DNA from 4 places in the Enterobacter sp. R4-368 genome. Region 1 is predicted to be linked to each of the others. Evidence: predicted binding sites of a transcription regulator. Region 1 holds the regulator's gene; each other region holds the start of a gene.

Region 1 (8,079 bases):
GTCCAGCGTTTCAGCGTCTTTCCAGTAGGCGCAAGAGTATTGCATCTGCGGGTCCAGCATGCGGGTAAACAGATCATTACCAAGATCGTAATGTTCTTTGCCCACAATCCAGGCCCTTTTTTTACTTTGCAGATTAAATAATCTTGCTCCGGCAATGCGGAGTGTATCTTTGAAATGGTGCGGAAGTTGGTTTTCCAGCCCGGCGCGTAAGACTTTGGTGAAAAATATGTCCAGGCGGGCGCAATCCCACCAGCCGTCCATATAACTTTCGCCGAGTCCGAGCGAGCCTTCCTGTAAAACACGTTTGAAAAAATCAGGATTTTTCACCTGAATATCTGACGCTGCGGGACCGTTGACGCGGATACCTGCGCGACCCAGCAGTTCGTTTGCTATACGGAACCAATTGTCATCCCGTACGCTAACTTCTTCTATACACGATGAACTCATAACTTCTCCATCACTCGCAGTGATCAGAACCTTCAAACAGCGTAGACGCTTTTTCGGGCTTGTGAGAAATCTCACGGTTTTTACCGTGAGGCTGATATCCGACGTAGAACAGAGGAAGGGAGAGGACCCTTGCCGAAAGGCCTTCCATGGGTAAACGGGTACAATCCGGTACCCGTTAATGCATAATATTTATCGTATTTATTAAACAGCCGAAAATGAGTATAGGCTTCAAAATCAGGTGATTCAATAAAAAGCCCGTAGCAAGCTAACCACTGTGTTGTTGATAGTCGCTTGCGCAACTATTAATGCGACGAGGAAGCCACAGCCTTTTTACCTGCTAATTCATCGTGCGTGCGGCGCTGAAGGCGATAACCCAGCGCGACCAGTAGTACCATTGCCAGCATGACACTGGTGGTCGTCAGCAGTGGTGTGGCGATGAGCCATGAGACCACCAGGCTTGCCAGAAAACATAAACCCAGCTGTAGCGTATTCTGTAGGGCGGCTGCGCGGCCGGTTGCCTGCGGGAAAGGACGCAGCGCCTGCGCGACCACGATAGGGTAAATCGCGCCGTTGGCCATTGCCATAAAGCAGAAGGGGATGAGCAGCGCGGCCAGCGACACGTCCGGCATAAAACCGACGGCCCAGGTGGCGAGGACACTTAACGCGAACGCCCCCAGCAGCCATGGCAACAAACGAGAACCCTGCCATTTCTGCAACGCGGCACGGCAACCGTAACCGCCCACCAAAAAGGCGATGGTTTGCGGCACATAACTGAGGCCAATAACCGATGGGCCATAACCCATTTCATGCAGAATAAACGGTGAACCGGTCAGCCAGGCGAAGAAACTGGCTGAGCAGGCGGCATAGATAATCACATTCCCGCGATAATCCCGGGCACGCAGCAGATCCATAAATGTCAGCGGTTGTTCGTGGTGTTCACTTTTCTGCGCGGGTGATTTCAGCCGCCATGCCGGGATCATCAGAATTAGCGTTATCGCCAGTAAAGTGGCGAAAATGGCCTGCCAGCTGAAATGCGCAAGGATCCAGGCGCCCAGCAGCGGTGCCAGTGCCGGCGTCAAACCCACGAGCGGCATAATGGTGGCGAAGATGCGATTGACGCGATGCGCGGGGTAGTTATCCGTCACCAGCGCCTGCCAGCTTACTGTCGCGGCGCAGACGCCGACCGCCTGGAGAAAGCGCAGTACCAGCAGCAGGGTTGCATCACGTACCCATAATGTTCCAAGACAGCCCAGCGCGAAAATCGCCAGCCCGGCCAGCAAAACCGGCTTGCGACCATAGCGATCTGATAGCGGCCCCCATACCAGTTGCGCAATGGCAAAGCCCGCCAGAAACAGGCTTAAAGTCGCGCTAACCACCGCAGACGATGTGTCTAAATCTTGCTGTATCGCGCTGAAGGCGGGGAGGTACATATCAGTGGCTAAAAAGCCGAGCACGCTTAATCCCGCGAGCCAGACTAAAAATCCGTTGCCAGGTTGCATTGGTGTTTCTCTTTAATTGCAGGTAATCAGGGCTGTCGAGTGTAAGGAGTGCATTAGCGCTTGTGAAACGCTAATATTTGCGTAGTGGTTTCAAATTTTTTGCAGGCAGATTATGTGGTCAGAATATTCGCTGGAAGTGGTTGATGCTGTCGCGCGCAATGGCAGTTTTAGCGGTGCGGCGCAGGAGTTACACCGTGTACCTTCTGCGGTGAGCTATACCGTGCGGCAACTTGAAGAGTGGCTGGCTGTTCCGCTGTTTGAACGCCGCCATCGGGATGTTGAGCTTACGCCTGCCGGAGTCTGGTTTTTGAAAGAAGGGCGAGCTGTTATCAAAAAAATGCAGATCACCCGTCAGCAGTGCCAGCAAATTGCCAACGGCTGGCGCGGGCAACTGGCGATCGCCGTCGACAACATCGTAAAACCTGAACGTACCCGGCAATTAATCGTCGATTTCTATCGACATTTCAGTGATGTTGAGTTGCAGGTCTACCAGGAAGTCTTTAACGGTGTCTGGGATGCGCTTGCTGACGGGCGGGTGGAGCTGGCGATCGGCGCAACGCAGGCTATTCCCGTCGGTGGGCGTTATGCGTTTCGCGATATGGGAATGCTGAGCTGGAAATGCGTGGTTTCCAGTCGCCATCCGCTGGCGTCACTGGCAGGCCCGCTTAGCGACGATACCTTGCGCAACTGGCCTTCACTTATCCAGGAAGATACGTCCCGCTCGTTGCCGAAACGTATTACCTGGCTGCTGGATAATCAGAAACGCGTGATTGTTCCTGATTGGGCGTCGTCGGAGGCGTGCTTATCGGCAGGGTTATGCGTGGGAATGGTGCCGGCCCACTTTGCCCGCCCGCGGCTCGACAGCGGTGACTGGGTTGCGCTGACCCTGGAAAATCCCTTCCCGGATGCGGCGTGCTGCCTGACATGGCAACAAAATGAGGCGTCCCCGGCGTTAAACTGGCTGCTGGAATATCTGGGAGATAGCGAAACGCTGAATGACGAGTGGTTACGGGAGCCGAATTAACGGCTCCGTAATAAGCGGTTAGCGGCGGTAGTCGCGGAACGGGCCATCGGCCACGGAACGGCGTTCAACCAGACGCGGATGTACTTCAATAGACTGCGACTCTTCGCGCTTGTTGACGATACGATCAAGCAGCATGGTAAACGCCGTTTCTCCCAGCGAATCTTTCGGCTGGTGAATCGTGGTCAGGGCCGGGGTGAAGAAGCGTGAGTTACGTACGTTGTCATAACCAATCAGGGAAATATCCTGCGGTACGCGTAAACCCATCTCATCGGCAGCGCACAGTGCGCCCATCGCCATAATGTCACCGCCGCAAAAGACTGCGGTAGGGCGATGCGCCTGATTGAGGATTTGCTGCATCGCGCGATAGCCGGATTCCGGCTCGAAATCGCCCTGCACGATCCAGTTTTCCGGCACGCTGATAAGGGCTTCTTCCATCGCTTTCATAAAGCCGGCCAGACGGCCAGCGCCAGTGTTACGCTCCAGCGGGCCGGGGATCACGCCAATATCGCGGTGTCCGCGATCAATAAGGTAGCGCCCGGCCATATAACCGCCTTCAAAGGCGTTATCAATAACGGAATCCGTAAAGTCGGCCTTCGCTTCGCCCCAGTCCATCACTACCATCGGAATATGGCGGTACTCTTCCAGCATGCTCAACAGCGATTCCGGGTATTCGGAACACATTACCAGCAAACCATCAACGCGCTTTTGCGCCATCATCGACAGATAAGCACGCTGTTTTTCGAGGCTATTCCAGGCATTGCCGAGGATCAGGGTATAACCCTTCTGGAAGCACTTTTTCTCTACGGCTTCAATAATTTCAGCAAAGTAGGCCGCTTCACTGCTGGTGGCCAGCAAGCCGATCGATTTAGTGTGATTCACTTTCAGGCTGCGGGCGACGGCGCTGGGGGAATAGTGCAACTCTTTAATCGCCGCCCACACAGCGTTGCGCGTCTCTTCGGCGACGAAACGGGTTTTGTTAATTACATGTGATACGGTTGTAGTGGAAACGTTTGCTCGTTTCGCTACGTCTTTAATCGTTGCCATCAGATATCACTCCAGACCATATCATAAGCTCCTGATAATACTTAAGGTAAACGTTTGCCTTTAATCACCCTGTACCCATCAAAGGGGGTGCGGTACGCCGGGAAAACGACACTGGACGTCAGGAGGGGAGTCAATGGCCGGTACGCTAATAAATTTAGCGTCGAATTTTGTCTGATCTTGAGCAAAAGGGGAAGTATTAAAACGTTTCTCCTGCGAATTCCCGCAAGATTTTTAAGATAATTTGTGCAAAAATGCGTTATCTCACTTTTTGTGGGGAAATTAAAAAGGGGAAAATTGATGAGCACCGATCTGAAGTATTCTTTAATCACTACCGTCATCGTTCTGAGCCTGATTGTTTTCGGCGGTCTGACTGCTGCACTGCATTGATCTATCGCGAGGGAGAGCCTTTTCTCCCTCGGTTTTCTTCCCCGCCATTGTTATCACTTCTGCAATAATCTTTTGTCATTCTGCTAACTTCTGTTTTTTGTGATAGCTGTCATACTTTTGGCTTCAGCGACAGGGTCGCAAGTCGGCATGTCTATTTTGGAGTCACAGATGAAAATTAATTTCCCTTTGCTTGCCCTGGCGATTGGCGCCTTCGGCATTGGTACCACCGAGTTTTCCCCGATGGGATTACTGCCGGTTATTGCCCGCGGCGTCGACGTTTCTATTCCGGCGGCGGGGATGCTGATTAGCGCCTACGCTATCGGCGTAATGGTCGGTGCGCCGTTAATGACATTGCTGCTGTCTCACCGCGGCAGACGCAATGCCCTGATCTTTTTGATGGCGATTTTTACGCTCGGTAACGTGCTGTCGGCGATTGCGCCGGATTACGCCACATTAATGCTGGCGCGGATCGTCACCAGCCTGAACCACGGCGCGTTTTTTGGTCTTGGCTCGGTGGTGGCGGCAAGCGTTGTCGCCAAAGAGAAGCAGGCCAGCGCAGTGGCAACCATGTTTATGGGGCTGACCATTGCTAACATTGGCGGTGTGCCTGCCGCAACCTGGCTGGGTGAAACCATTGGCTGGCGTATGTCCTTCATGGCCACCGCCGGGCTGGGTGTGATTGCCATGGCAAGCCTGTTCTTTTCGCTGCCGAAAGGTGGCACAGGTGAGCGCCCGGACGTACGTAAAGAGCTGTCGGTACTGGTACGCCCACAAGTGTTGTCCGCATTGCTGACCACCGTGCTCGGCGCAGGCGCCATGTTCACGCTGTATACCTACATTGCGCCGGTACTGCACACCATTACCGATGCCACTCCCGTTTTTGTGACGGCGATGCTGGTGTTGATTGGCGTTGGTTTCTCCATTGGTAATTATCTTGGCGGCAAACTGGCGGATCGCTCGGTCACCGGCACGCTGAAAGGTTTTTTGATCCTGCTGATTGCCATCATGCTGGCGATCCCGTTCCTGGCGCGCAGTGAAGTGGGCGCAGCCATCAGCATGGTGGTGTGGGGCGCGGCGACGTTTGCGGTGGTTCCGCCGTTGCAGATGCGTGTCATGCGCGTTGCGCATGAAGCACCGGGCCTTTCATCTTCAGTCAATATCGGTGCCTTTAACCTCGGTAACGCGCTGGGCGCGGCAGCCGGTGGGGCAGTGATTTCCGCTGGGCTGGGTTATGATTTCGTCCCGGTTATGGGGGCAATTATTGCCGGGCTGGGCCTGCTGGTGGTGCTGTTCTCTGGTCACTCTCAGCCAGAACGTGCCTGTGCCGCAGCAGAATAAATAGCACAAATGCAAAAAAGGAGGGGCTAGCCCCTCCTTTGTTTTATGCCGCGTTTATGCCGCTAAATTTTTGGCCACGAATGACCAGTTTACCAGCGCCCAGAAATGTTCGAGGTAGTTCGGACGCGCATTACGGTAATCGATGTAATACGCATGTTCCCAGACATCGACGGTTAACAGCGGGGTTGCATCGCTTGTCAGCGGAGTGCCCGCATTAGACGTTGAAACAATGGCTAATGTGCCATCCGCTTTTTTCACCAGCCACGTCCAGCCAGCACCGAAGTTTTTAACCGCAGCATCGGTGAATTGCGCTTTGAATTCGGCAAAGCTGCCGAATGATTTGGCGATAGCTGCCGCCAGCTCACCGGTCGGTTCACCGCCAGCATTCGGGGCCAGGCAGTTCCAGTAGAAAGTATGATTCCAGACCTGGGCTGCATTATTGAACACGCCGCCTTCGCTGCTTTTCACAATCTCTTCCAGCGATTTACCTTCAAAAGCGCTGCCTTTGATCAGGTTGTTGAGGTTGGTGACATACGTCTGATGGTGTTTACCATAGTGGTATTCCAGCGTTTCGGCTGAGATATGCGGCGCCAGGGCGTCTTTTGCATACGGTAATGCAGGTAATTCAAACGACATTGCTATTCTCCTTTCATTATTTTAATAACACCCAATAGCCCTACTGGATGTGCGGATTAGGGTAGCAAATCGAAAGGCCAGACAAAAGAGGGAGTTACCTGCCGCAGGCGCGGCAGGTGAGGGGTCAGCGAATGGTTTTCGGCGTCACGACGCGACGCGCGCCAACATAATGGCGCTGCCAGTAATCTTCACTCAGCGAGGTAACCTGAATGTCCTGGCCGCTACGCGGAGACTGAATGAATTTACCATTACCGACGTACACGCCCACGTGATCGGCGGTACCACGGCCCTGGGTACGGAAGAACACCAGATCGCCGCTCTCCAGTTCCGCCACATTCACCGGCGATGCATCGCGCAGGTGATACATTTCATTGGCGGTACGCGGAATACGGAATTTCACCAGATCCTTATATGCGTAATAGACCAGACCGCTGCAATCGAAACCGGTGCTTGGTGAGGTGCCGCCCCAGTGATAAGGCTTGCCAATCTGATTCATCAGCTTGGACATGGCGGTTTTTTGTGCTTTTTGAATGCGAACTTTATGCACATCGGCGATGGCGTTAGTGCTTTTAACCTTCACACAATGCGGCTTGTGGCCTTTGCGCGGCGTACATTTCTCAGTCCAGGTGACGGCGGTGGTTTTTAACGGGCTGGATGTATTACGACGCGAGGTGATTTTGCTGGCTTTTTTGCTGGTAGTAACTTTTTTGTTTGCCGGAGCTTTTTTACTCTCCGTTGTTTTTTTGCTGGTGGTTTTTTCTGCCGGACTGCGACTGTTTTTCTTTGGTGTCTTTTGTGATGTATTTTTTTTCTTACGTTCGGATGCTTTCGCCAGATGCGATTTTTGCACGGCCGACGCTCGCGCCTGTTCAGAGGCACTCGCTAATGGCGTGAAAGAAATCGTGGTGAACAACAAAGCACAGAGCGTGATTGAAGCTTTTGGTATCCGCGCCACTGAGCAATCCCCTGTTAGGGCAAGCATTTAATATGCCTGCAAATGGTTTTTTAAAACTCGTCGATTCTAATCCATAAAAACCCCAAAAGTTAATACTGTTTTTGCATCTATAGCTTCGTTTCGTTAACAAGCGCAAAAAAAAGCAGCAAAACGTTTCTATGTGCTCAAGAGTTAGGCAGCAAGCGGGATGGCGAGTTGAGTTAAGTCATATTCTTAAGGCAACTTTTGCCGACAGACGATAAAATCATGAACGGTGAACAAAATGTTATTTTCCGATGCCCCTATGAACCGTTACAATGGCGAACATCTGCCGTAGAAGAAGTTGAAGGAAGCATGACAATGAGCACAACACTTGAAAAAATCCAGCGCCAGATCGCTGAAAACCCGATTCTGCTGTATATGAAAGGCTCTCCGAAGCTGCCAAGCTGCGGTTTCTCCGCCCAGGCGGTACAAGCGCTCTCTGCATGCGGTGAACGTTTTGCCTATGTAGACATTCTGCAAAACCCGGATATTCGCGCAGAACTGCCGAAATACGCTAACTGGCCGACCTTCCCGCAGCTGTGGGTTGAAGGTGAACTGGTTGGCGGCTGCGATATCGTGATTGAAATGTATCAACGCGGCGAATTGCAGACGCTTATCAAAGAAGCGGCGGCAAAACATAAAGACGAGCCGAGCGCAGAGTAATTTCTGCCAATAAAAAAGCGACCTGACGGTCGCTTTTTTTATGCCTGATTTTCGTCCGCGATAGG
Region 2 (8,079 bases), 1.0 Mb from region 1:
TCTGGAAATTCAGGCGACCTCTGTCGACGTCACCGGCTGGGTTGAAGATCCGGATACCTACCCGATGGCGGCAAAGCGCCACAGTATTGAATATCTGCGTGAAGTTGCTCACCTGCGCCCGCGCACTAACCTGATTGGCGCGGTTGCGCGCGTTCGCCACACGCTGGCGCAGGCGCTGCATCGTTTCTTCGACGAACAAGGTTTCTTCTGGGTATCTGCGCCGCTTATTACCGCGTCGGATACCGAAGGCGCAGGCGAAATGTTCCGCGTCTCCACGCTGGATATGGAAAACCTGCCGCGTACCGCAGAAGGCAAAGTCGATTTTGATAAAGATTTCTTTGGCAAAGAAGCTTTCCTGACCGTTTCCGGCCAGTTGAATGCGGAAACCTATGCCTGTGCCCTGTCCAAGGTTTATACCTTCGGCCCGACGTTCCGCGCGGAGAACTCCAACACCAGCCGTCACCTGGCTGAATTCTGGATGCTGGAACCAGAAATCGCTTTCGCCGATCTCGACGATAACGCCCGTCTGGCTGAAGCGATGCTGAAATACGCCTTTAAAGCGGTGCTGGAAGAGCGTCTGGACGACCTGAAGTTCTTTGAAGAACGTGTGGACAAAGACGCGATTGGCCGTCTGGAGCGTTTCATCGCGGCAGATTTCGCTCAGGTTGATTACACCGATGCGGTCGCCATTCTCGAAAAATGTGGTGAGAAGTTCGAGAACCCGGTGTACTGGGGCGTTGACCTGGCTTCTGAACATGAACGTTACCTGGCCGAGAAACACTTCAAAGCACCGGTGGTGGTGAAAAACTACCCGAAAGATATTAAAGCGTTCTATATGCGTCTTAACGAAGATGGAAAAACCGTGGCGGCGATGGATGTGCTCGCGCCGGGTATCGGTGAAATCATCGGCGGTTCGCAGCGTGAAGAGCGTCTTGATGTCCTGGATGCCCGTATGGCAGAAATGGGGCTGAATAAAGAAGATTACTGGTGGTATCGCGATCTGCGCCGTTACGGCACTGTACCGCACTCCGGCTTCGGTCTGGGTTTTGAACGCCTGATTGCCTATGTGACAGGCGTACAGAACGTGCGTGATGTGATCCCTTTCCCGCGGACTCCGCGTTCCGCAACATTCTGATGTTCTTAAGGCCAGCGCTATCGCTGGCCTTTTTCATTTATGTGACGCCTGTCAACTTTCATTAACAGTTCACGAGTGTACCCACCAATCCCCGTCGCGTTTTTTACCCTTCTTTGCACCTTTTTACACCTGAAAAACTTCTGTACGTAAATCCCCCAAACCGTTTATTGCGGAATATGTCAGCCTGTTAATTAGCACTTTTGGTTAAAATACGCACAGCAATCTGGATGGCTAAATGCCGTTATAAGAAAAAACACGACACACGCATTTAGCGGATAAGAAAAGCCTTTAGCTTAATTAAATATAAGTAATTCATATAAATAGCAATGATATCGCTCATTAAATCAGCACCCGGTGCTGAACTTTGAGATGGTTCACAAAGTTCCCGAAAATACATAAAATCTTACACAATATTTCTTTTTGTTACTGCTTTAAGACATTTGTAGCACTTTCAGAGTAGCGAAACGTTGTTATGTTTGGAAAGATGCCTTTCAGACACAGAAAGACACCAAACTCTCATCAATAGTTCCGTAAATTTTTTTTGACGGAATTTATTGGCGGCAGTGGCAGGTGTTCAAAAAAACCAATGAGGGTAATAAATAATGATGAAGCGCAATATTCTGGCAGTGGTTATCCCTGCTCTGCTGGCAGCCGGTGCAGCTAACGCTGCAGAAATCTACAACAAAGACGGCAACAAAGTAGACATCTACGGTAAAGCTGTAGGTCTGCACTACTTCTCTAAAGACAACGGTGCCAACAGCTACGGCGGCAACGGCGACCAGACTTATGCACGTCTGGGCTTCAAAGGCGAAACCAAAATCAACGACCAACTGACCGGTTACGGCCAGTGGGAGTACAACTTCCAGGGTAACAACTCTGAAGGTGGTACCGATGCTCAAAGCGGTAACAAAACTCGTCTGGCATTTGCTGGTCTGAAATTCGGCGATTTCGGTTCTTTCGACTACGGTCGTAACTACGGTCTGGTATACGATGCAATCGGCGTAACCGATATGCTGCCAGAGTTTGGTGGTGATACCGCGAACAGCGATAACTTCTTCTCCAGCCGTAACGGTGGTCTGGCAACTTACCGTAACCACAACTTCTTCGGCCTGGTTGATGGTCTGAACTTCGGCGTTCAGTACCTGGGTAAAAACGAGCGTGCTACATCACTCACAGATTCTGCAGATGACATTACTCGTTCAAACGGCGATGGCTGGGCGACTTCTGTAAGCTATGACTTTGAAGGTTTTGGTATCGTTGGTGCATACGGCGCAGCGGATCGTACCAATACTCAGCAAGCTCTGACAACTTACGGTACAACAGGCGATAAAGCTGAGCAGTGGGCGACCGGGATCAAATACGATGCTAACAACATTTACCTGGCAGCATTGTACGGCGAAACTCGTAACGCGACCCGTCTGAAAACAACTCTGCCTGGAAACACCGCTAAGTCCAACGGTTACCTGAACAAAACTCAGGACTTCTCCGTTGTTGCACAGTACCAGTTCGACTTCGGCCTGCGTCCGTCCATCGCTTATTACAAATCTAAAGCGAAAGATGTTGAAGGTATCGGTAGCGAAGATTACATCAACTATGTTGAAGTTGGTGCTACCTACTACTTCAACAAAAACATGTCCACCTATGTTGACTACATCATCAACCAGATTGATAAAGACAACAAACTGGGCGTAGGTTCTGACGACACCGTAGCTGTTGGTATCGTTTACCAGTTCTAATCAGTCACCCTCGACTGTTATATGCATATCAAACAGGGCCTTTGGCCCTGTTTTTTTATGCCTGTAAGATAAATTACGATGAGTTTTGAAAAGCATCGCGCTTTTTATCGCAAACGGTTGGCAATTCCTGTGTCAGCCGTTAACCTGATAGCGGATCTCCCTTCTGTCATCAAAATGGAACCTCGTCATGTTTGAGAATATAACCGCCGCCCCTGCCGACCCCATTCTGGGTCTGGCCGATCTGTTTCGCGCCGATGAACGCCCCAATAAAATCAACTTAGGCATCGGTGTCTATAAAGATGAAACCGGCAAGACCCCGGTGCTGACCAGCGTTAAAAAAGCCGAGCTTTATCTGCTGGAAAATGAAACCACCAAGAACTACCTCGGTATCGACGGTATTCCTGAGTTTGGCCGTTGCACGCAGGAACTGCTGTTCGGCAAAGGCAGCGCGATTATCAATGACAAACGTGCGCGCACCGCGCAAACACCTGGCGGTACGGGTGGCCTGCGTGTGGCGGCAGATTTTCTCGCTAAAAACACCTCCGCAAAACGTGTCTGGGTGAGCAACCCGAGCTGGCCGAACCACAAAGGCGTATTTAACTCCGCCGGGCTGGAAGTGTGTGAATACGCTTATTACGACGCGCAAAATCATGCGCTGGACTTCGAGGGTCTACTGGCAAGCCTGAACAATGCCCAGGCAGGCGATGTGGTGCTGTTCCACGGTTGCTGCCATAACCCGACCGGTATCGATCCAACGCTGGAACAGTGGGAAACACTGGCGAAGCTGTCCGTTGAAAAAGGCTGGCTGCCACTGTTCGACTTCGCTTATCAGGGCTTTGCTCGCGGCCTCGAAGAAGATGCTGAAGGATTACGCGCATTTGCTGCGCTGCATAAAGAGCTGCTGGTTGCCAGTTCGTTCTCAAAAAATTTTGGTCTGTACAATGAACGCGTCGGTGCCTGCACATTGGTGAGCGCAGACGCGGAAAGCGCCGATCGCGCATTCAGCCAGATGAAAGCTGTTATCCGTGCTAACTACTCTAACCCGCCAGCGCACGGCGCGTCGGTGGTTGCAATCATTCTCAGTAACGAGGCTCTGCGTGCCATTTGGGAGCAAGAGTTAACAGACATGCGCCAGCGCATTCAGCGTATGCGCCTGCTGTTTGTTAATACCTTGCAGGAGAAAGGGGCTAACCGCGATTTCAGCTTTATCACCAGACAGAACGGTATGTTCTCCTTCAGCGGCCTGAGCAAAGAACAGGTGCTGCGCTTGCGTGAAGAGTTTGGTATCTACGCGGTTGCTTCAGGGCGCATTAACGTCGCGGGCATGACGCCGGATAATATGTCACCGCTGTGCGAAGCTATCGTTGCCGTACTGTAAGTTACAGCAGCAACAAAAAGGGTCGCCGAAGCGACCCTTTTTTATTTACCAGACCGGTAATTCATCTTGCAGGAACGGATTGTGCAACCGCTCATTTCCCAGCGTAGACATCGGACCATGTCCGGGAAGGAAAGTAACATCATCACCGAGCGGCAACAATTTGCGCTTGATGGAATCAATCAATTGCCCATGGTTGCCCTTCGGGAAATCGCTGCGCCCTACGCCGCCTTTAAAAATCACATCGCCGGAAATCAGCAAACGAGATTGTGCATCAAAGAACACAATGTGCCCCGGCGTATGACCAGGACAGTGCAATACCTGCAGCGTTATTTTACCCACCGTTACGCTGTCGCCTTCATTTAACCAACGATCGGGCGTCAGCGGCTGGCACTCCTCCAGGCCAAACATCCGGCTTTGTGCCGGCAGGCCTTGCAGCCAGAACTCATCTTCTTTTTCCGGGCCGATAATCGGCACACCATAATGCTGCGCCAGTGCGGCTGCGGCACCAACATGATCAAGGTGACCATGCGTAAGCAGGATCTGCGTCAGTGTCACGCCTGAAGCGTCCACTTCCTGAATAATCCGTTCGGCGTCACCGCCGGGATCGACCACGGCGGCAAGTTGGGTCTGCTCACACCAGATAAGCGAACAATTCTGGGAGAACGCGGTAACCGGAATAATACGATAGTTCATACTGCTCCTGTAGCTCAGCCTGAGTTTTACCAGTGCCTTACCGGCCCGGTATCAATATGCACAAAGTTGCTGCTGGGATAGTATCCTACACCACCCGCGCGCAGAGATAACGCGGCTTTGCGAATATTACTCAGCGAAATCCCTTCAATATGGAAATCCATGGCCTGACCTTTGGTGTGATAGCTCTGTTTCGCCACACCGCGGCTGTGTGCGCGTAGTTCATTGTTGGTATCAACAGAACGGTAACCGGAGATCAGTTGCACTGGCTTGCGTGTTCCCAGCAGCCCTTGCAAACGGAAAAGATGGTCGAACAAACGAGGGTCGATGGTTTTGATTTTATTCGCGCGGTAATCACGGAAAAAATGATTAAGTTTTGCTAATTCATCCTGAATATAGCCCCTGCCATCGAAAAACTCAGCTTTAATAGATTCACCGGTATTCAGATTATTCAGCGTCAAAATACGCGGGCGCGGCGTGGAAAGGGTGGCAAAAGCCGGTGTTGGTAAGATGGCAGCACCGAGTGCGACCCCACCCAACGCCAGCAGTTTGCGGCGATTAGCGTCAAATTTATCCATGATAATAAATTCTACAGATAAGCAATGTTGAACAAAATTTATGCACTCGTATAGCGCACGAGAGGCACCTTACCGGGCAACAAACGCCACGTCAAGGCTGCCTCATCCCAGTAAATACGGGCTCTGTAGCCTCCAGAGCCCATTTTCTACCAGTTATTACGACAACACGCTGACTGAAACTGCTTCATTTATCTGATTAATTGTTCAGCTTTCGATAAGATTTGTGCACCCGATCGCGCCGTCAGATCATAATTGTAAATATCTGTGCGATACTGCGTCCGCCCGTCAGCACCGACAAAGGCGGTCAGGTAATAGAGATTGACCGGGATATCATGACGAATATTGACATAACGCGTATCTCCCTGTTTTAGCGCATCAGAAATCCGCGTATCGTTCCATCCCGCATCCTGCAACAGCATATTAGCGAGCTCAGAGGCTTTATTGACACGCACGCAGCCAGAGCTCAATGCCCGCGCCTCTTTCTGGAACAGAGTATGGTTCGGCGTATCATGCAAATAGATAGCGTCCGAGCTCGGCATATTGAACTTATAGCGTCCCAGCGAATTTTGCGCACCAGGGGCCTGCTGGAAACGGAATGGTAAGTTCGCAGGCGTGATGGTCGCCCAGTCAACCATGGACGGGTCGATCGCTTCCTTGCTGTTCCATCCTCGCAATACGGTATAACCGTGGCGCTCAAGATAAGCCGGATCGTTCCATACCTTCGGTAGAATATCCTTACGCGCCAGCGTTGGCGGCACGTTCCACGGCGGGTTAACCACCACGTTGTTCAGCGCGCTGCTCATCATCGGCGTTTTGCGGTCCGGACGGCCCACGATCACCCGTGATGCCAGCACCTGGTTACCGTTGAGGTAATAAACCAGCGAATATTCAGGAATGTTGACCATGATGCCGGTCGAAAGCGTGCCCGGCAGCAAACGCAAGCGCTGGATATTCAGCGCCAGTAACCCGGCGCGCTGCGACGGACTTACGTTCAGCCAGTCGCGCGTCCCCTGGCCAATCACGCCATCCGCATGCAACCCTTGCCATGCCTGGAAACGTTTGACCGCTTCCACCAGTTGGCGGTCATATGCCGCGCGCGTCGGCTGCGCTTTTTTTACGTGCTGAGCCGAAGGGCTAACGGCGACGTTATCACCCGGTAAGGCAATATTTGGTCCCCCCTCCAGCATACCGGTGCGCTGCAGGATCTCACGCAGTGCCGGAATATCATTGCTCCACTGCCCCGGACGCAACGTCACCGTGCTGGTGATTTGCGGCCACGGACGAGCATCGCCCACCAGCGCCAATAGTGACTGGTGCATAGCAGCATACTGCGGGTGATGTGGTGCAAGATGATTGATAAAACCAGGCAGAGATCCATTGTCCAGCGCCAGTTGCCACTGGTTAATGACCGAAATGGCAGGCGTTGTGAGTGCATAAGGTTTGTCGCTATAGAGCCAGCGCTGGCCCTTCGACTGGATACCCGAGACAAAATGCAAATATCCCAGCATCGCATCAGACAGCACAACATCGCGCGCCATGCCGGAAACCGCGGGATCGGTGAGTAATTCAACCCAGGTAGTAAATTGTGGCTGAAACCCTGCAATCGCTACTTCTGCCAGTTGCTGCTGAAACGCCTGCACCGCCTCGCGGTTATCCCACATCGGTTTTTGCCCGCGCGCGGCGTATAACGCAGCGAGCTGATCCATATAGACCGGCGTCCAGTTGGCTGGCAATTGCGACTGAAGCTGTGCGCGCACATCAGCAACGGAAACGCCAGACGGGAAAGGTTTCACGCCGATCAACATCGCCGTCGCAGGCGACTGTTCCTGCGGCTGCGGCAGCACGGTTGGCTGCTCACCTGGCGTCGCCGAGCTATCCACCGGCACGATTTCAGGCTCATCGGCCTGCACACTAAACAGTGGAGCGAATGCGAATGCCAGGCATAAACTCAGCGCCGACATTCGACGACCATACGACTTCTTAAGCAACATCCCTTGCCCCCTGTTTCTCTTACATTGCTCGTGACAAATTCGTCACCTTTCTCTCAGTATATAAAGACAAAAAAGCATTTGCCTTCCCTAATGTAAAGAAGTTTAAAGATTAAACGCGGGCTGGCAATAGCTTTCGGCAAACAAAAAGGGCGACATTACTGTCGCCCTTTCGCATGCTACTTTCTTACGACGCATTCGCCGTGCCAGGAAGCGTTTCCGGAAGCTGGGCGGCAAAACCGCGCAGACCGACAACGTGCACATGCTCATGATTTTGCACGACTTTACGCACCAGTTTGTAGGTGGTGCCTTTTTCCGGGCTGATATTTTCCGGTGCCGCGATAATGAGCTGCATTTCCAGACGTTCGCACAGCTCAAACAGTGTTGCGATAGAGCGGGCGTCCAGACGTGCGGCTTCATCAAGGAACAGCAAGCGGCACGGAGAGATGTCTTTACCGCGCAGGCGACGCGCTTCATCTTCCCAACTCTGCACCACCATCACCAGAATCGACATCCCGGTACCAATCGCTTCACCGGTCGACAATGCACCAGATTCCGCGCGCAGCCAGCCGTC
Region 3 (8,079 bases), 810 kb from region 1:
TGTTTAATCGCGGCAAGGCCATGTAATACGGACAGCACAACCACTGTCCATGCCAGCCAGAGGTGAATATTTCCGGCAAGGTCGGCTTGCGATCCGGCATCGGCAAGCGTTGCGGGGATCTCGAACAGGCCGAAAACGTTGATGGGTTTACCGTCGGCCGTGGAGATGAGATAGCCGCTGAAAAGAATGCCGAACAACAGCAAATAGAGCGCGATATGAACAAGCACGGCGCTGATATGCGTCAGACGTGAATAGCTGGCGAGCGGCTTTGGCGGCGGGGAAAGAAAACGCCACACTACCCGGAACACGAGGCCGAGCATGAGCAAAATGCCGATGCTCTTATGGAGCTCAGGCGCTTTATGATACCAGCCGTCGTAATAGCTCAGTGTCACCATCCACAGACCCAACGCGAACATACCATAAACCACAATGGCTACCAGCCAGTGCAGAACAATAGAAACGGCGCCGTAGCGCTCAGGTGAATTGCGTAATGGCATAATTGTTAATCTGGGTTAATAACTGGTTAAATTAAAATGGCGGGAGAAAAACAATATTGCAACTCAAAATTACGCTATTGGATCGTTATTTTTTCTATATCATCGTTTTTGAATGACTTTGCTGGATAACATTCAGCACATTAGGTGGACTGTGGTGTAAGTCCTCAATTTATTAAGGTTTTGTTGCGGAGAGGATGTTTAAATATTCTGCCCTGAAAATATATTTTTATAAGTATATGTCAGTTTTTGTCAGTGTTTATCAAGATGCCCATACGATATAGATAATATCGATCAGTGCGATAAGTAACCATAGCGCAATATAAAGCATCAAATGTTCACGCACGTTATTTATTAAGTAATGAAACAGACGGCGCATATTCTCTCCGTAAAAATGCGATAAGCGACCCCGAACGAGGCCGCTGAAAGGTTACCCGGTAAAACGGGAAAGTGAGAAAGGTTGTAAATCAAAATGCGAACGTTTGCCGTGGGCAAATTCACAGGCAATTTCGCCCAGCACTGGCGCAAATTTGAAACCGTGTCCGCTAAGACCAGTGACAATCAGCGTGTCCGGGGATCCCGGCAGCGTATCAATAATAAAGTCTTCATCCGGAGAGTTATCGTAGGTGCAGGATGCACCGTACAAGCACCCACCGATGCCGGGCAGAAACTGGCGCAGGAAAGCGAAACATTCGGAGCCATCTCCCGGCTCTTCGCCAAACGGCTTACGCTGCTGCGCGTCGCTGATAAGCTGCCCGCCGTTGTGACGGCCAATTTTTAATTCATTGTCTTCCGCCGGGAAGCCGTAATACTGGTCGCCATTGGGCATTTCACCGGTAAACGCCGGGAATTTGTTTTTGGTGCTGTAACGGCCATCGGCCTGGAACCACGCAAAAACTTTGCGGACCGGTTGTATCGGCAATGCCGGCAGCAGTTTTTGCACCCACGTCCCCGCGCTGACAAGAACTTTTTTGCCGTGGAATGTCCCTTCCCGGGTATCGATGCTGATACCGTCTTCATGATGATGCAGCGCGGTGACCGGGCAATTGAAGAGCTGAGCGCAGCCCGCCTCTTTGGCAAGACGGATCCAGGTCTTTACCGCCAGTTCGCTACGCAGCACACCGGAGTCGGCTTCAAACAGGCCGATGTAATCGTCGGGTACGCGGATTTCCGGCCAGCGAGCCATCAGTGACGGGGCATCGAGTTTTTCGACGGCCAGCTGCCACTGCGCTGCGCTTTGCGCGACGTTAGCCAAAAAAGTGGAATCAGCCGGACCAATATTGATAACGCCTGTACGGTCAAATACCGCTTCGCCGCTTTCCGCCGCCAGTTGCTCCCACAACTGCTGCGCGCGCAACACCAGCGGAACATATTTCTCGCCTTCGCCGTAAGCGTGGCGAATTAAACGCGTATCACCGTGGTGGCTGCCTTCCTTATGGGGCGGCAGGTGAGCGTCGGTCATCAGCACATTCAGCCTGCTTTGCGTGGCGTAATAGCCTGCCGCTGCGCCGACAGAGCCGCTGCCAATAATAATGAGATCGTATTTCATGGTGGTGTTCTCCAGGCAAATGCGTGTTCAGGAGGGTAATTAACCTGGGAACGTTATACAAGGACAGAAATAAGAAAGGCACCACAAGGGTGCCTGTTGAGTCTATATAGCGCATTATCACTAATGCCTGCGATACTCATCTTCCTGGTAGTCGCCCGATTCAATCTTGGCAATGCCCGCTTCGAGTATCGATATAAACTGGCGGGCAACATCGGTCGTTAACCACAACGTCTGGCCGACTTCGGTCTCTTCCTGAGCGGCTCTGTTTGGGGTCTGGTAGTGCAACCGGAGCATCAGTGCGTCGTAGCTATCCACGGTGCTGATGTCCCATCCGACCAGTGGATGGGTCTGGATGACTTCATTATTCTTTACCATCATAACCCCCTTTATTGGCGTGTTTAATTCGACAACGACTCTTGAGGTTCAATGCGTGTTTTATTTGAAGCTTTTTCAGTATACCAACAAGTGGGGTTGTAGATCGAATAATTAAACACTCTGCAACATGTTTTTTCGGCCGTTAGATTTTTTTGAATAAGAAAACGGGCTCTTAACCATATATTTTTATTAAAAAAGATCTGCACCAGGATTGCGCTTAAAAAAACAACAAAAAAAGCCGGGGCGACCCGGCAATAAGCACAAACTTAAAGAGAAATTAGTCGGTGATAAACCAGTCGTCGGCGCTTTCCCAGGTTTCCTGCAAAATTTCAGTTATGCGATCTTTATCTTCTTTTGCACCGCCTAAAACCGAAAGATTATTTGCTGCGGCATAGCGAACCGTAATTTTGTTTTCGCGATCGGGGTAACAATTGTTCAGACGTCGAGATAACTCGCCCGCCAGTGCATCAACAGCGCCAGGCGGTAAGGGTGTGGTTTTGGCGATAGTCACTTCAATGCGCATAATAGCCCCCTGTGTAATTTACTGTATGTTTATACAGTTAAGCGGAAAATATTACAACAGGGAGCGATAATTTTTTTATTTAACCCGCCAGCGCACGGTTTCACCGGCGAGGAACGGCACCAGTGAATCTTCCGGCAGCGCAATCGTCTCTGGCACCTGGCTCTCTTCACGCACCAGCTCAACAAACGTTTCGTTCACCGGTAAGCCATAGAAACGTGGCCCGTTGACGGAACAGAACGCTTCAAAGTGCTGGAGGGCGTTCATCTCTTCGAACACGGTTGCATAACTGCCAAGCGCGGTGGGGGCGTTGAAACAACCGGCGCAGCCGCAACTGGCCTCTTTACGATGACGCGCATGCGGCGCAGAGTCCGTACCGAGAAACGCGCGCGTAAAGCCGCTGGCAACCAGTTCGCGCAGCGCCTGCTGGTGAATATTACGCTTCAGGATCGGCAGGCAATAAAGATGCGGGCGCACGCCACCGACCAGCATATGGTTACGGTTAAACATCAGATGCTGAGGGGTAATGGTCGCGGCCAGCAGCTCATTGCCATCGCGCACATAATCTGCGGCATCTTTGGTCGTAATATGCTCAAACACCACTTTCAGCCCCGGTAGGCGCTGGCGTAACGGTTCCATGACCGTTTCGATAAACCGCGCTTCGCGATCGAAAATATCAATATCCGCGTGCGTCACTTCACCATGCACCAGCAGCGGCATGCCCAGTTTCTCCATCCGTTCCAGAACCGGCATAATCGCATCAATGCTGGTAACACCATGGCTGGAGTTGGTTGTGGCATTCGCCGGATAGAGTTTCGCTGCCGTAAATACCTGCTGGTTAAAGCCGCGTTCGACTTCATCGGCGCTCAGGCTATCGGTCAGATAGCAGGTCATTAATGGCGTAAAATCATGCCCGGCGGGTACGGCGTCAAGAATACGCTGGCGGTAGGCGATAGCCGCATCCACAGTGGTGACAGGAGGAGCAAGGTTCGGCATGACAATGGCGCGGGCGTAAGTTTCGCTGGTCCACGGCACCACGGTTTTTAGCATTTCGCCATCACGTAAATGGACATGCCAGTCGTCAGGACGGCGGATTTTCAAAACCTGGGGTTGGGTCATTGGAGTGCTCCGGCTGGTGAGAACAGGTGTTTTTTGCCGGGCACTAAGAATAAGCGGAAACGTTTTCGTTTGCATCCTTTTCCTGAAAAAAAGGGCGCTCGCGGCGCCCTGTAATTTAGTCGGTGAGGGGGATAATAATTTCCCCCGGTTTCACCTCAATCCCTTTGGCATATTTTTTCGCCAGCGCCTCGCCTTTGCTGTTGTCTTCTTTCAGCACATAAGCAGGGCGTTGGTTAAAGTAATTGCGCAGCGATTGATTAAGATAAGGCATCAACGTTTGTAACACGGTCTGCATTTTTTCCGGTGTCACGGTGGCGTTAACCACTTCCATCTCTTGCAGGTAAATCGCGCCTTTTTCTTTATCAAACACCGGCAACGCTTTGAGTTTCAATTTGATGATGGCTTTCTGGTTGCCAAATAGCGAGGTCATATCCAGATTCGCATCACCGGTCAGCGTGATTTTATTGGGTTCTTCGCGACCGATTTCACTGGCCAGGTTATTCAGCACAATATGGGCATCCGCAACACCGGGCACGCCAATGTCTTTGGCGAAGTCGTTACGCTTCTGTAGCGCCTGGTTAATCTCCTGTTCGCTGATAGAATATTGGGTCAGTTGATTGCACCCCACCAGCACGCCGCTCAACAGTAATGCTGCGGCAAAAATAATTCTCTTCATGAATTCCTCAACGTGATTGCCATGCTACGACGCAGGGGCGTAGCATGCGACACACGCTAAATAAAGGCCAGCGGAAAAAGCTGAAAGGCATGACGGAAGCGGGCGCGCTTCCGTCATGGGCGGTTAAATAGCCATTGATGACAGCAAGTTAATTTGTGTCTGTTTCGCCATATTGTCGCGGTATGCTGCAACGCGGCTTGGCCAGTTGATACCGCTTACCAGCGTCAGATTACGCAGCAGCGGGAAGAGATGAATATCATCATCGGAGAGTTCTCCGTTCACCGCGTTGGGCTGAACAATCAATTTATCCAGCACACGTAAATCGTCGCTGATATTTTTCGCTAACCCCGCCGAATGGCTGAGATGTTCGGCGAAATCGCCAATGGCGGCCTCTTTTTTGGCCACAAATCCGGCGCGCGCCTGCGGCGTGGAAAATTCGTCAAACGCCGATTTCGCAAAGCGGGGGATCAATAACTTATTAACGTAACCATTAACCTTGCGCAGCCACTCTTCGATTTTCGGGTTTTGCGTGCCGGTAAGCAGCGGTTTGCCATCGAGCTTATCGACATAGTGAACAATATCCATGCTTTCCGGCAGATAGCGGCTGTCGTCCTTTTGCAGGATCGGCACCATTTTCTGGCCAATCATTTTCGTCGGTGTGGCTTCGTCATCATTGAGCAGGATCTTGAGTTCGACGGGGATGTTCTTGAGGCCGAAAATCATGCGGGCTTTAATGCAGAACGGGCAGTGATCGTAAATGTAGAGTTTCACGTTTCTCCTCCATACTGGCTTATCCATCAATTACCAGTATGGAAGAGGGAAAACCGGCGTGCAAATCAGGCGCCGGGCTCGAGCATGGTCGGGCGAATACGTTTGTGGCTAAATTGCCACAGTAGCGCCATGGAGGTAATCATCCCGATAACGCCAAGCATCATCCACGGCAACTCTGGCTGGTTAAATGCTTTCCCGGCGTCAAACAGCCAGCCGCCACCGGCATAACCAAGCGCGCCACCGAAGGCCAGCCCAAGACGGCTGAACCCCATATAGCTGCCGCGCGCACGGGAATCGGCCAGCTGTGCGCTTAACGTTTCCCGCGCGGGTTCGGCAATTATGGAGCCAATATAGAAGGTGCAAATCAGCGTGAAGAGCTGCTGCAGCGTGCCGACCATCCCCACCGGCAGCAGGCTGAAGGACATCACCAGCAGACCGGCCATCAATCGATGCTCAAGACGAAAGCGTTTTTCACTCCAGCGAGCAATAGGGTAGAGCAGCGTCAGCGACAGACAGGCTTCAATGGCATACATCCACTTCACTGCCGCCGGTGAGCCGGCAATGTCGTTAACCATAATCGGCAGCATCAACATGACCTGCACCGCCAGCATGTAATAACCGGTAAGGGTCAGCACGTAAGTCACAAAGCGCTTGTCACGCAGCACACGCGTCAGACCTTCGCGCACCGGTGCTTTCACCGTTGAGAGTTTCCAGGCAGGCAGCAGCCAGGCGTTAAATGCGGCACATAAAATAAACATCAGCGCACCGGCCGCACATACCAGACGAAAGTCATATTGCAGCAGCCAGCTGCCAAGCAGCGCGCCAATAACGGCGCCCGCGCTGTCCTGCATCATTAATAGCGAGAAAAAACGGCTGCGCTGATTAGGGCGCACCAGTTTCACCACCAGCGCGGAGCGCGGCGGATCAAACAGCGTGCCGCCCAGCCCGGAAAGAATACAGGAAAGCCACAGCAGCCAGGGTTCATGCGCCACCGCCATCGCGGCAAAACCGCCCGCGCGCATCAGCATGCCGGTGACAATCAACGGCTTGGCGCCGAAGCGGTCGGCAATCGCACCGCCGAAAATCCCCAACCCTTGTTGAATAAACTGACGCAAACCGAGCGCAATGCCGACCATTAACGCCGCCCAGCCAAGCTGGTCAACAAAGCGGATAGAAATCAGTGGGAAGACAACGAAAAAGCCGAGAACAACCAGCATATTATCGACAAGCAGGAAATATTTACCCAGGCTCCTTGCCTGCGATATGCGCGCCATTTCCCCTCCGGGAAATAAGAAAGATAAGACCTTCTTATTCTGCGGTTTCGCCGGGCCTTTTCCCATCTTCGTGGTGACAATATTTTTTTATCAACGTCTGCCTTTGATTGAGACTTTTCATCGAAAATGGTGTTTGACGCAGAAAATGCCATGTTGCTGTTTTCCCACAGCCCCGGAGCAACTGTATAGTAAAGGGAAGGGGTTAAAAGAGTCGTAAAACGGAAGGAGTGGTAATGCATGTTTGGCTATCGCAGTAACGTGCCGAAAGTACGCTTAGTAACAGACCGCCTGGTGGTTCGCCTGGTGCATGAGCGTGACGCCTGGCGGCTGGCGGATTATTACGCCGAAAACCGCCAGTTTTTAAAACCCTGGGAACCCGTGCGCGATGAAAGCCATTGTTATCCTTCCGGTTGGCAGGCGCGCCTGAGCATGATCAATGAATTTCATAAACAGGGTTCCGCATTCTACTTTGCGCTGCTCGATCCGGAAGAGAAAGAGATAATTGGCGTGGCGAATTTCTCAAACGTGGTGCGCGGCTCTTTTCATGCCTGTTATCTGGGGTATTCCGTCGGCCAGAAATGGCAGGGGCAGGGGCTGATGTTCGAAGCGCTCACCACCGCCATTCGCTATATGCAACGCACGCAACATATGCATCGCATTATGGCGAACTACATGCCGCACAATAAACGCAGCGGTGATTTGCTGGCGAGGCTTGGCTTTGAAAAAGAGGGCTATGCCAAATCGTATCTGTTAATTGACGGGCAATGGCGCGATCACGTGCTTACCGCATTAACCACGCAGGAATGGACCCCCGGTCGCTAAGGAGTTTTGATGAAGTATCAATTAACCGCCGTCGAGGCGAGGGTGATTGGTTGTTTACTGGAAAAACAGGTGACGACGCCGGAGCAATACCCGCTCTCCATTAATGGTGTTGTCACTGCCTGTAATCAAAAAACCAACCGTGAACCGGTGATGAACCTTGCTGAACACGAGGTGCAAACGGTGCTGGATGAACTGGTCAAGCGCCATTATCTGCGCACGGTAAGCGGTTTTGGTAACCGGGTGACAAAATATGAGCAGCGTTTTTGTAATTCGGAATTTGGCGATCTCAAACTTAGTTCTGCCGAAGTGGCGCTGATCACTACGCTGTTACTGCGCGGGCCGCAAACGCCGGGCGAGTTGCGCACCCGCGGCGAACGGATGCATCAGTTCAGCGATATGGCTGAAGTGGAAAATGCGTTAGAACATCTGGCAACGCGTGAAGACGGGCCGTATGTGGTGCGTCTGCCGAGAGAGCCGGG
Region 4 (8,079 bases), 990 kb from region 1:
GAGAAGGTCGGCGGATCGATAAAGATCAGGTCGAACTGCTCATCAGTATCGCGCAGCCACGCAAGGCAGTCGGCCTGGATCAGGCGATGCGCACGACCGCTCAGGCCATTAAGACGCAGGTTGCGCTCGGCCCACTCCAGATAGGTACGTGACATATCCACCGTTGTCGTCGAACGCGCGCCGCCCAGCCCCGCATGCACACTGGCGCTGCCGGTATAAGAGAATAGATTCAGGAAATCTTTGCCTTTACTCATTTGGCCGAGCATACGGCGCGCGATACGGTGATCGAGGAACAAACCGGTATCAAGATAATCGGTCAGGTTGACCCACAGGCGAGCGTTATATTCGCTCACTTCCATGAAATCACCCTTTTCATTCATTTTCTGATACTGATTGTTGCCCTTCTGCCGTTCACGGGTTTTCAACACCAGCTTGTTTGGCGCAATCCCCAACACATGAATAGTGGCCGCAATGATGTCAAACAGACGCTGGCGCGCTTTTTGCGCATCAATCGTTTTCGGTGCGGCATACTCCTGCACCACCACCCAATCGGCATAGCGATCGACCGCGACGTTGTAATCCGGCAGATCGGCATCGTACAGGCGATAACATTCGATACCTTCCTGACGCGCCCATTTTTCCAGCTTTTTAACGTTCTTGCGCAGGCGATTCGCGTAATCTTCCGCCATTGCCGGCGCTTTCGCTTCGCCGGTATTTTCCGCCAGATGGTAATTTTTCTGCACGCAATCCAGTGGACCGTTTTTCGCTTTGAACTGGCGCTCAGCACGCAGTTGCAGGCAGTTCAGCAGATCAACCGAGGCGCTAAACAGTGACAGATTCCAGCCGCCAAATTGTGCTTTCAGCAGACGGCCCAACAGGCTGTGCAGCGCGATCAGCGCCGGTTCACTCTCCAGACGCTCACCATACGGCGGGTTACTGATCACCGTACCGTACGGGCCTTTTGGCAGCGGGTTGCTCAGCTCGGCAACATCTTTCACCTCAAAGGTGACCAGCTCGCCAATCCCGGCGCGTCGGGCGTTTTTACGGGCGATATCGATAACGCGCGCGTCGCTGTCTGACCCATAAAAATGGGAGGCGTAATTCGCCAGCCCCGCGCGCGCGCGCGTTTGCGCCTCGGCTTTCACCTCTTGCCACAGCGCTTCATCGTGCTGTGCCCAGCCACCAAAACCCCAGTGGCCGCGGTGCAGACCCGGCGCGCGATCGGTCGCCGCCATCGCAGCTTCAATCAGCAGCGTCCCGGAGCCGCACATTGGATCGAGCAGCGGCGTGCCTGGCTGCCAGCCAGAACGCATCACGATCGCGGCGGCCAGGTTTTCTTTGATCGGCGCCATCCCGGTGCGATCGCGGTAGCCGCGCAGGTGCAAACCTTCACCGCTCAGATCAAGGGAGATATTTGCCGTATCCTGGTTCAGCCAGACGTTAATACGCAGGTCCGGCATCTCACGTTCCACATTCGGACGCGGCAGGTTTTTGCGGGTAAAGCTGTCGACGATCGCATCTTTGACTTTCAGCGCGCCGTACTGGCTGTTACGAATTTCATCGTTCAGGCCGCTAAAATGGACGGCGAAGGTTGCGCCCGGATTAAACATCTCTGTCCAGCTGATCGCCTGCACGCCGAGGTAGAGATCAAGATCGCTGTAAACCTTGCACTCCCCGAGCGGCAGCATAATGCGCGAAGCCAGACGACTCCACATCAGGCTCTGGTACAGGAGCCGCGTGTCCCCTTCAAAATGGACACCACCCTGAACAACCCGGCACTCAACGGCACCGAGTTTTTCCAGTTCAGTTTTTAACAGCTCTTCCAGCCCGCGGGCCGTACTGGCAAACAGAGAAATCATAATGTCACTTACACTCAACGAAAATTGTTGCGCATTATAGCTAATCTGGCGTTCATGTCATAAAGTTGAGGGCTAATTTTCATCAGACAGGGGGAAGACGTGCCAACGCTTTCACGTCTTTTTATTCATCCGGTAAAATCCATGCGTGGTATTGGCCTGACGCATGCGCTTGCCGATATCAGCGGCCTCGCTTTTGACCGTGTTTTTATGGTCACGCAACCCGATGGCACTTTTATTACCGCACGACAGTATCCGCAGATGGTGCGCTTTACGCCCTCACCGTTAACCGATGGTTTGCACCTGACCGCACCGGATGGCAGCAGCGCGGTGATTCGCTTTGCCGATTTTGCGCCCGACGCCGCGCCCACGGAAGTATGGGGAAACCACTTTATTGCCCTTATCGCGCCCGACGAGATTAATCGCTGGCTGAGCGGCTTTTTTTCGCGCGAGGTGCAGTTGCGCTGGGTTGGACCTGAATTAACCCGCCGCGTTAAACACCACGACGACGTACCGTTATCTTTCGCCGATGGTTTTCCCTATCTGTTGGCTAACGAAGCCTCGCTGCGTGATGTACAAAACCGTTGCCCGGCCAGCGTGAAAATGGAGCAGTTTCGCCCCAACCTGGTAGTGACGGGCGCGCAGCCGTGGGAAGAGGACAGCTGGAAAGTGGTGCGTATTGGCGAGGTGGTTTTCGATGTCGTGAAACCGTGCAGCCGGTGTGTGTTCACCACCGTCAGCCCGGAGCGCGGGCAAAAACACCCCTCCGGTGAGCCTCTCGCGACCTTACAGCGTTTTCGCACCGCGCAGGACAACGGTACCGTCGATTTCGGCCAAAACCTGATTGCCCGTAATAGCGGTGTGATCCGCGTTGGCGATGAAGTGGCCGTGCTGGCAACGGCGCCGGCGAAAATATACGGCGCAGGCGAAGCCGAAGAGGCTGTTGAACAGGGTGCGCAACCCGCAGGCACGGTAGAAATCAACTGGCAAGGTCAAACATTTCGCGGCAATAACCAACAAGTGTTGCTTGAACAGCTTGAAAATCAGGGGATTCGCGTGCCCTACTCGTGTCGCGCCGGGATTTGCGGTTGCTGCCGGATCCGCGTAGTGGAAGGTGAAGTCAGTGCGCTGAAGAAATCAGCGGTTGCGCCGGATGGTTCAATTCTCTGCTGTAGCTGTGTGCCGAAAACATCACTGCGACTGGAGGCTTAAACCGCCTGTTCGAATTGAATTGCGTTGGTATGTAACTGTGGTTTGAGGCGATCGTTCATAATTTTAATCGCATCGCCCAGTTGCATAGTGCGCCCGGCAATTACCACGCCGGGTTGCGCCAGCAGACACAGCGCAGCATTGTCACCCGGTTCAACCACCAGCAGATTCACACACTCCTGCGTATCGCTGAGCCAGACGCAAGCACCTTCGCCCGTAACAGGCGTCCACAGGGAATCATGCGTCATGAAGTGCCAGCTTTTCGGCATTTGCGGCTTGAGGAAGCGAATCGCTACCAGCGCGTTAAGTACCAGTTCAGCGCGTTGCTCATGGGATAACGGCAAATCGCGGCATTTTTCATCAAAGGAGAAATAGAGCGCAGCATCATCCACGCAAAAACCAGACGGTGAGAAAGCGTCTGGCGTCAGCATCTTACGGGCAAAACGAGAGCGAAATAACATGCCATTGGCTAAATCGAGCATCATGCGATCATGCTCATCATCAAAATACCAGCGCCAATTATCGTCAGGTTTAATTCGCATTTTCCTCTCCCCTTCCCCTAAACATCCTGTCGCTTTTTCATCCTGTTTGCCGCCTCGTTTATTACCTAAATAATAAAAGACTAAAATGTTTAAATTAGCAACAGTGGTGGAATATAAAACAACCAGGGCGGGAAATAAAGCCCTGGTTGTGCAGGAAGGGATAAAAGATTAGATATGGGTAACGATTTCTTTAATCAGCGGTGGACCTTTAAAAATAAAGCCCGAATAAATTTGCACCAGTGACGCACCGGCGGCGATTTTCTCGCGAGCCGCTATCACCGAGTCGATGCCACCTACGCCAATAATCGGCAAGCGTCCGTTTAATTCTTGCGACAACCGCCGAATAATTTCCGTGCTTTTTAATTGCAACGGACGACCACTTAACCCACCCGTTTCGTCACAATGTTTCATTCCCTGTACCAGCGATCTTTCAAGCGTAGTATTAGTGGCAATAACACCATCAATATTGTGGCGAACTAAACTATCGGCCACCTGGATCAATTCTTCTTCAGAAAGATCTGGTGCGATCTTTACGGCTACCGGAACATATTTATGATGCACATTTTGCAGATCGTTTTGCTTATTCTTAATTGCCGTAAGCAGATCGTCCAGCGCTTCGCCATATTGTAACGTGCGCAAACCGGGCGTATTTGGCGAAGAAATATTAATGGCGATATAACCGGCGTAGGCATAGATTTTTTCCATACAAATCAGGTAGTCATCTTTACCCTGCTCAACTGGCGTGTCTTTATTCTTGCCAATATTAATGCCCAACACACCGTCGAAGTGTGATTTCTTCACGTTCTCAACCAGGTTATCCACGCCAAGATTATTAAAGCCCATACGGTTGATCAGCCCTTCGGCGTCCACCAGACGGAAGATCCTCGGCTTGTCATTACCCGGCTGCGGGCGTGGCGTCACGGTACCGATTTCGATGGCGCCAAACCCCATCGCGCCCAGCGCATCAATGCACTCACCATTTTTATCCAGCCCGGCCGCTAACCCCAACGGGTTCTTAAAGGTCAGCCCCATGCATTTGACCGGCTTCTCCGGTACACGCTGACGTACAAGGGCTTCGAAAGGTGTGCCGGTAATACGGCGTAATTGCTGGAACGTTAATTCATGAGCGCGCTCTGGATCGAGCTGGAAAAGGGCTTTACGAACGAAGGGGTAGTACATGAACTCTCCTGGATTCCCGGTTGCAAACCGGGGGCGTATTATCAGTGATTACCCGACGAAAGGGAATTGACCTGCGGCAAAAAAAGGCGAATCGACGCAATCGTTTTCTCTTACCTCTCTCCTTTATGCAAATTTCAGCATATTTTCATCGAATAAATCATTTAGTGGAATAAATCGACTCTGCCACACTGCCCTTAATTGTTATTAATGTTATCTAAAAGCAAACAATTGGTTATAAGGAGCGATTATGAGAGTTGTCACCCTGGCCGGAAGCCCGCGCTTTCCCTCCCGCTCCAGCGCGTTGCTGGAGTATGCCCGCGAGCGCCTGAATGCGCAGGATATCGAAGTGTGTCACTGGCATTTGCAAAATTTCGCGCCGGAGGATCTCCTCTATGCCCGCTTTGATAGCCCCGCGTTACAAACATTTATTGGGCAACTCAACGAGGCCGACGGGTTAATCGTCGCGACACCTATTTATAAAGCGGCTTACTCCGGCGCCCTGAAAACGCTGCTCGATCTGCTGCCCGAACGGGCGCTGGAAGGCAAAGTGGTGTTACCGCTGGCCACTGGCGGCACCGTGGCGCATATGCTGGCGGTGGATTACGCCCTGAAGCCGGTGCTCAGCGCACTGAAAGCGCAAGAGATCCTGCATGGCGTCTTCGCCGATGATAGCCAGGTGCTGGATTACCAGCATAAGCCCAGCCTGACGCCCAATCTGCAAACCCGACTGGATAAGGCGCTGGAAACTTTCTGGCAAGCGCTGCACCGCCGGGATATCCAGGCGCCGGATTTCCACCTGCCGCAAGGAGTCGCGCATGTTTAACCTGTTTAAAAATCGCGCGCAATGGCTGGCGTTAAGCGGTTTACTGACGCTTTCCGCCTGGACGCAGGCCGCCGAACCGGCACCGGAAAGTTTGCGTATTGGTTACCAGAAAGGCAGCGTCAGCATGGTGCTGGCAAAAAGCCATGAACTACTGGAAAAACGCTACCCGAACACCAAAATCACCTGGACGGAATTCCCGGCAGGCCCGCAAATGCTGGAAGCACTGAATATTGGCAGTATCGATCTCGGCAGCACGGGCGACATTCCGCCAATTTTTGCGCAAGCCGCGGGGGCGGATCTTCTGTATGTCGGCGTTGAGCCACCAAAGCCGAAAGCAGAAGTGATCCTTGTTGCACAAAACAGTCCAATTAAAACGGTTGCCGATTTGAAAGGGCATAAAGTCGCTTTCCAGAAAGGTTCCAGTTCACACAATTTACTGCTGCGCGCACTGCAACAGGCCGGGCTGAAATTCAGCGATATTCAGCCGGTGTTTCTGACACCTGCGGATGCGCGCGCCGCGTTCCAGCAAGGTAACGTTGATGCATGGGCCATCTGGGATCCTTACTACTCGGCCGCGCTACTGCAGGGTGGCGTGCGGGTACTGAAAGACGGCACCACGCTGAAACAGACTGGCTCCTTCTATTTAGCTTCGCGTCCCTATGCGGAAAAAAACGGTGCATTTATTCAGGGCGTTCTGAACACCTTTAGCGAAGCCGATGCGTTAACCATTAGCCAGCGTGACGAAAGCATCGCGCTGTTTGCCAAAACGCTGGGGCTGCCCCAGCCGGTGATTGCCAGCTATTTCGATCACCGTCCACCGACCAAAATCTCACCGGTCGATGACACCACCGCCGCACTGCAACAGCAAACGGCCGATCTCTTTTATGAGAACCGGTTGCTACCGAAAAAAGTCGATATTCGCACCCGTATCTGGCAACCGGCCAAACAAGGAGCCAAATCATGAGCTTAAATCTGTTCTGGTTTTTACCCACCCACGGCGATGGTCACTACTTAGGGACGGACCACGGCTCGCGCCCGGTAGATCATGCTTATTTACAACAAGTCGCTCAGGCGGCGGATCGTTTAGGGTTCAGCGGGGTGCTGATCCCGACCGGACGCTCCTGTGAAGATGCGTGGCTGGTCGCCGCCTCACTTGTCCCGGTAACGCAGCGGTTGAAGTTTCTTGTCGCCCTGCGTCCCAGCGTCACGTCGCCGACCGTTGCTGCACGCCAGGCGGCCACGCTGGACAGGCTATCAAATGGACGTGCGCTGTTTAACCTGGTAACCGGCAGCGATCCGCAGGAACTGGCCGGAGACGGCGTATTTCTCGATCATACGCAGCGTTATGAAGCCTCCGCGGAGTTTACTCACGTCTGGCGTCGTCTGCTGGAAGGCGACACTGTAGACTTCGAGGGCAAACATATTCATGTACGCGGCGCGAAACTCTTTTTCCCGCCGGTGCAGCAACCGCGACCGCCGCTCTATTTCGGTGGATCGTCCGATGTGGCGCAGGATCTGGCCGCTGAGCAGGTTGACCTCTATCTGACATGGGGCGAGCCGCCAGCGCAGGTAAAAGAAAAAATTGAACAGGTGCGCGCCAAAGCCGCAGCCCACGGGCGTAAAGTGCGCTTCGGTATTCGGCTGCATGTGATTGTCCGGGAAACGAATGCCGAAGCCTGGCAGGCAGCGAATAACCTGATCGCCCATCTGGATGATGCCACGATTGCTAAAGCGCAGGCCGCCTTCTCTCGCCAGGATTCCGTAGGTCAACAGCGGATGGCGGCGCTTCATGGCGGCAAGCGCGATCAACTGGAGATCAGCCCCAACCTGTGGGCTGGCGTTGGGCTGGTACGCGGCGGCGCGGGAACCGCGCTGGTGGGCGATGGCCCGACCGTCGCGGCAAGAATCGATGAATACGCTGAGCTTGGCATCGACAGCTTTATTCTTTCCGGCTATCCACACCTGGAAGAGGCATATCGCGTCGGCGAACTGCTGTTCCCGCACCTGGATGTCGCGGTGCCGCAAATTCCGCAGCCACAACCGTTGCAGTTACAGGGCGAAACGGTGGCGAACGAGTTTATTCCCCGAAAAGTGGCGCAAAGCTGAGGCAATTATGGCGGCAGAAAAGAAATGGCTCCTGCACATTGCCCCCTGGCTACTGCCGGTGGGGATTGTGGTGGTGTGGCAAATCGCCTCCTCCACCGGCTTGCTCTCCACGCGCATCCTTCCCTCACCGGAAGGCGTGCTGGAAGCATTCTGGACATTAAGCGTGAGCGGTGAATTGTGGCAACACCTGGCGATCAGCTCCTGGCGCGCGGTAATTGGTTTCTCGATTGGCGGCACTATCGGTCTCACACTGGGGTTGATTAGCGGGTTGTCGCGCTGGGGAGAACGTCTGCTGGATACCTCCATCCAGATGTTGCGCAATGTGCCGCATCTGGCGCTGATCCCACTGGTTATCTTGTGGTTT

What was found. The regulator PurR, encoded in region 1, represses purine synthesis genes. The targets are predictions, from matches to a motif close to CANGCAAACGTTTGCNTG.
Region 2: a site for PurR is predicted at 2,978-2,995, ahead of H650_RS22230 (amino acid aminotransferase). Genes of this name have one in related genera too.
Region 3: a site for PurR is predicted at 4,110-4,127, ahead of pyrC (dihydroorotase). Genes of this name have one in related genera too.
Region 4: a site for PurR is predicted at 4,880-4,897, ahead of pyrD (quinone-dependent dihydroorotate dehydrogenase). Genes of this name have one in related genera too.

What each region holds. Positions count from the first base shown of each region.
Region 1 is NC_021500.1:726,385-734,463, reverse strand. Features, by position in the region: gene cfa (cyclopropane fatty acyl phospholipid synthase) at 1-447, opposite strand, end outside; gene punC (purine nucleoside transporter PunC) at 750-1,946, opposite strand; gene punR (DNA-binding transcriptional activator PunR) at 2,059-2,970, shown strand; gene purR (HTH-type transcriptional repressor PurR) at 2,989-4,014, opposite strand; gene cydH (cytochrome bd-I oxidase subunit CydH) at 4,312-4,401, shown strand; gene H650_RS03315 (MFS transporter) at 4,570-5,739, shown strand; gene sodB (superoxide dismutase [Fe]) at 5,794-6,375, opposite strand; gene H650_RS03305 (C40 family peptidase) at 6,500-7,330, opposite strand; gene H650_RS03300 (Grx4 family monothiol glutaredoxin) at 7,670-8,014, shown strand; gene rnt (ribonuclease T) at 8,053-8,079, opposite strand, start outside.
Region 2 is NC_021500.1:4,764,534-4,772,612, reverse strand. Features, by position in the region: gene asnS (asparagine--tRNA ligase) at 1-1,135, shown strand, start outside; gene ompF (porin OmpF) at 1,738-2,871, shown strand; gene H650_RS22230 (amino acid aminotransferase) at 3,059-4,249, shown strand; gene H650_RS22225 (MBL fold metallo-hydrolase) at 4,295-4,942, opposite strand; gene mepK (peptidoglycan L,D-endopeptidase MepK) at 4,969-5,517, opposite strand; gene ldtD (L,D-transpeptidase) at 5,706-7,508, opposite strand; gene mukB (chromosome partition protein MukB) at 7,693-8,079, opposite strand, start outside.
Region 3 is NC_021500.1:4,952,370-4,960,448, forward strand. Features, by position in the region: gene H650_RS23100 (cytochrome b) at 1-497, opposite strand, end outside; gene H650_RS25015 (YceO family protein) at 757-873, opposite strand; gene solA (N-methyl-L-tryptophan oxidase) at 925-2,043, opposite strand; gene bssS (biofilm formation regulator BssS) at 2,164-2,418, opposite strand; gene dinI (DNA damage-inducible protein I) at 2,696-2,941, opposite strand; gene pyrC (dihydroorotase) at 3,017-4,057, opposite strand; gene H650_RS23125 (lipoprotein) at 4,173-4,733, opposite strand; gene grxB (glutaredoxin 2) at 4,857-5,504, opposite strand; gene mdtH (multidrug efflux MFS transporter MdtH) at 5,570-6,778, opposite strand; gene rimJ (ribosomal protein S5-alanine N-acetyltransferase) at 7,016-7,600, shown strand; gene H650_RS23145 (YceH family protein) at 7,610-8,079, shown strand, end outside.
Region 4 is NC_021500.1:4,778,527-4,786,605, reverse strand. Features, by position in the region: gene rlmKL (bifunctional 23S rRNA (guanine(2069)-N(7))-methyltransferase RlmK/23S rRNA (guanine(2445)-N(2))-methyltransferase RlmL) at 1-1,859, opposite strand, end outside; gene H650_RS22290 (YcbX family protein) at 1,959-3,068, shown strand; gene zapC (cell division protein ZapC) at 3,065-3,607, opposite strand; gene pyrD (quinone-dependent dihydroorotate dehydrogenase) at 3,776-4,786, opposite strand; gene ssuE (NADPH-dependent FMN reductase) at 5,034-5,609, shown strand; gene H650_RS22270 (sulfonate ABC transporter substrate-binding protein) at 5,602-6,573, shown strand; gene ssuD (FMNH2-dependent alkanesulfonate monooxygenase) at 6,570-7,715, shown strand; gene ssuC (aliphatic sulfonate ABC transporter permease SsuC) at 7,723-8,079, shown strand, end outside.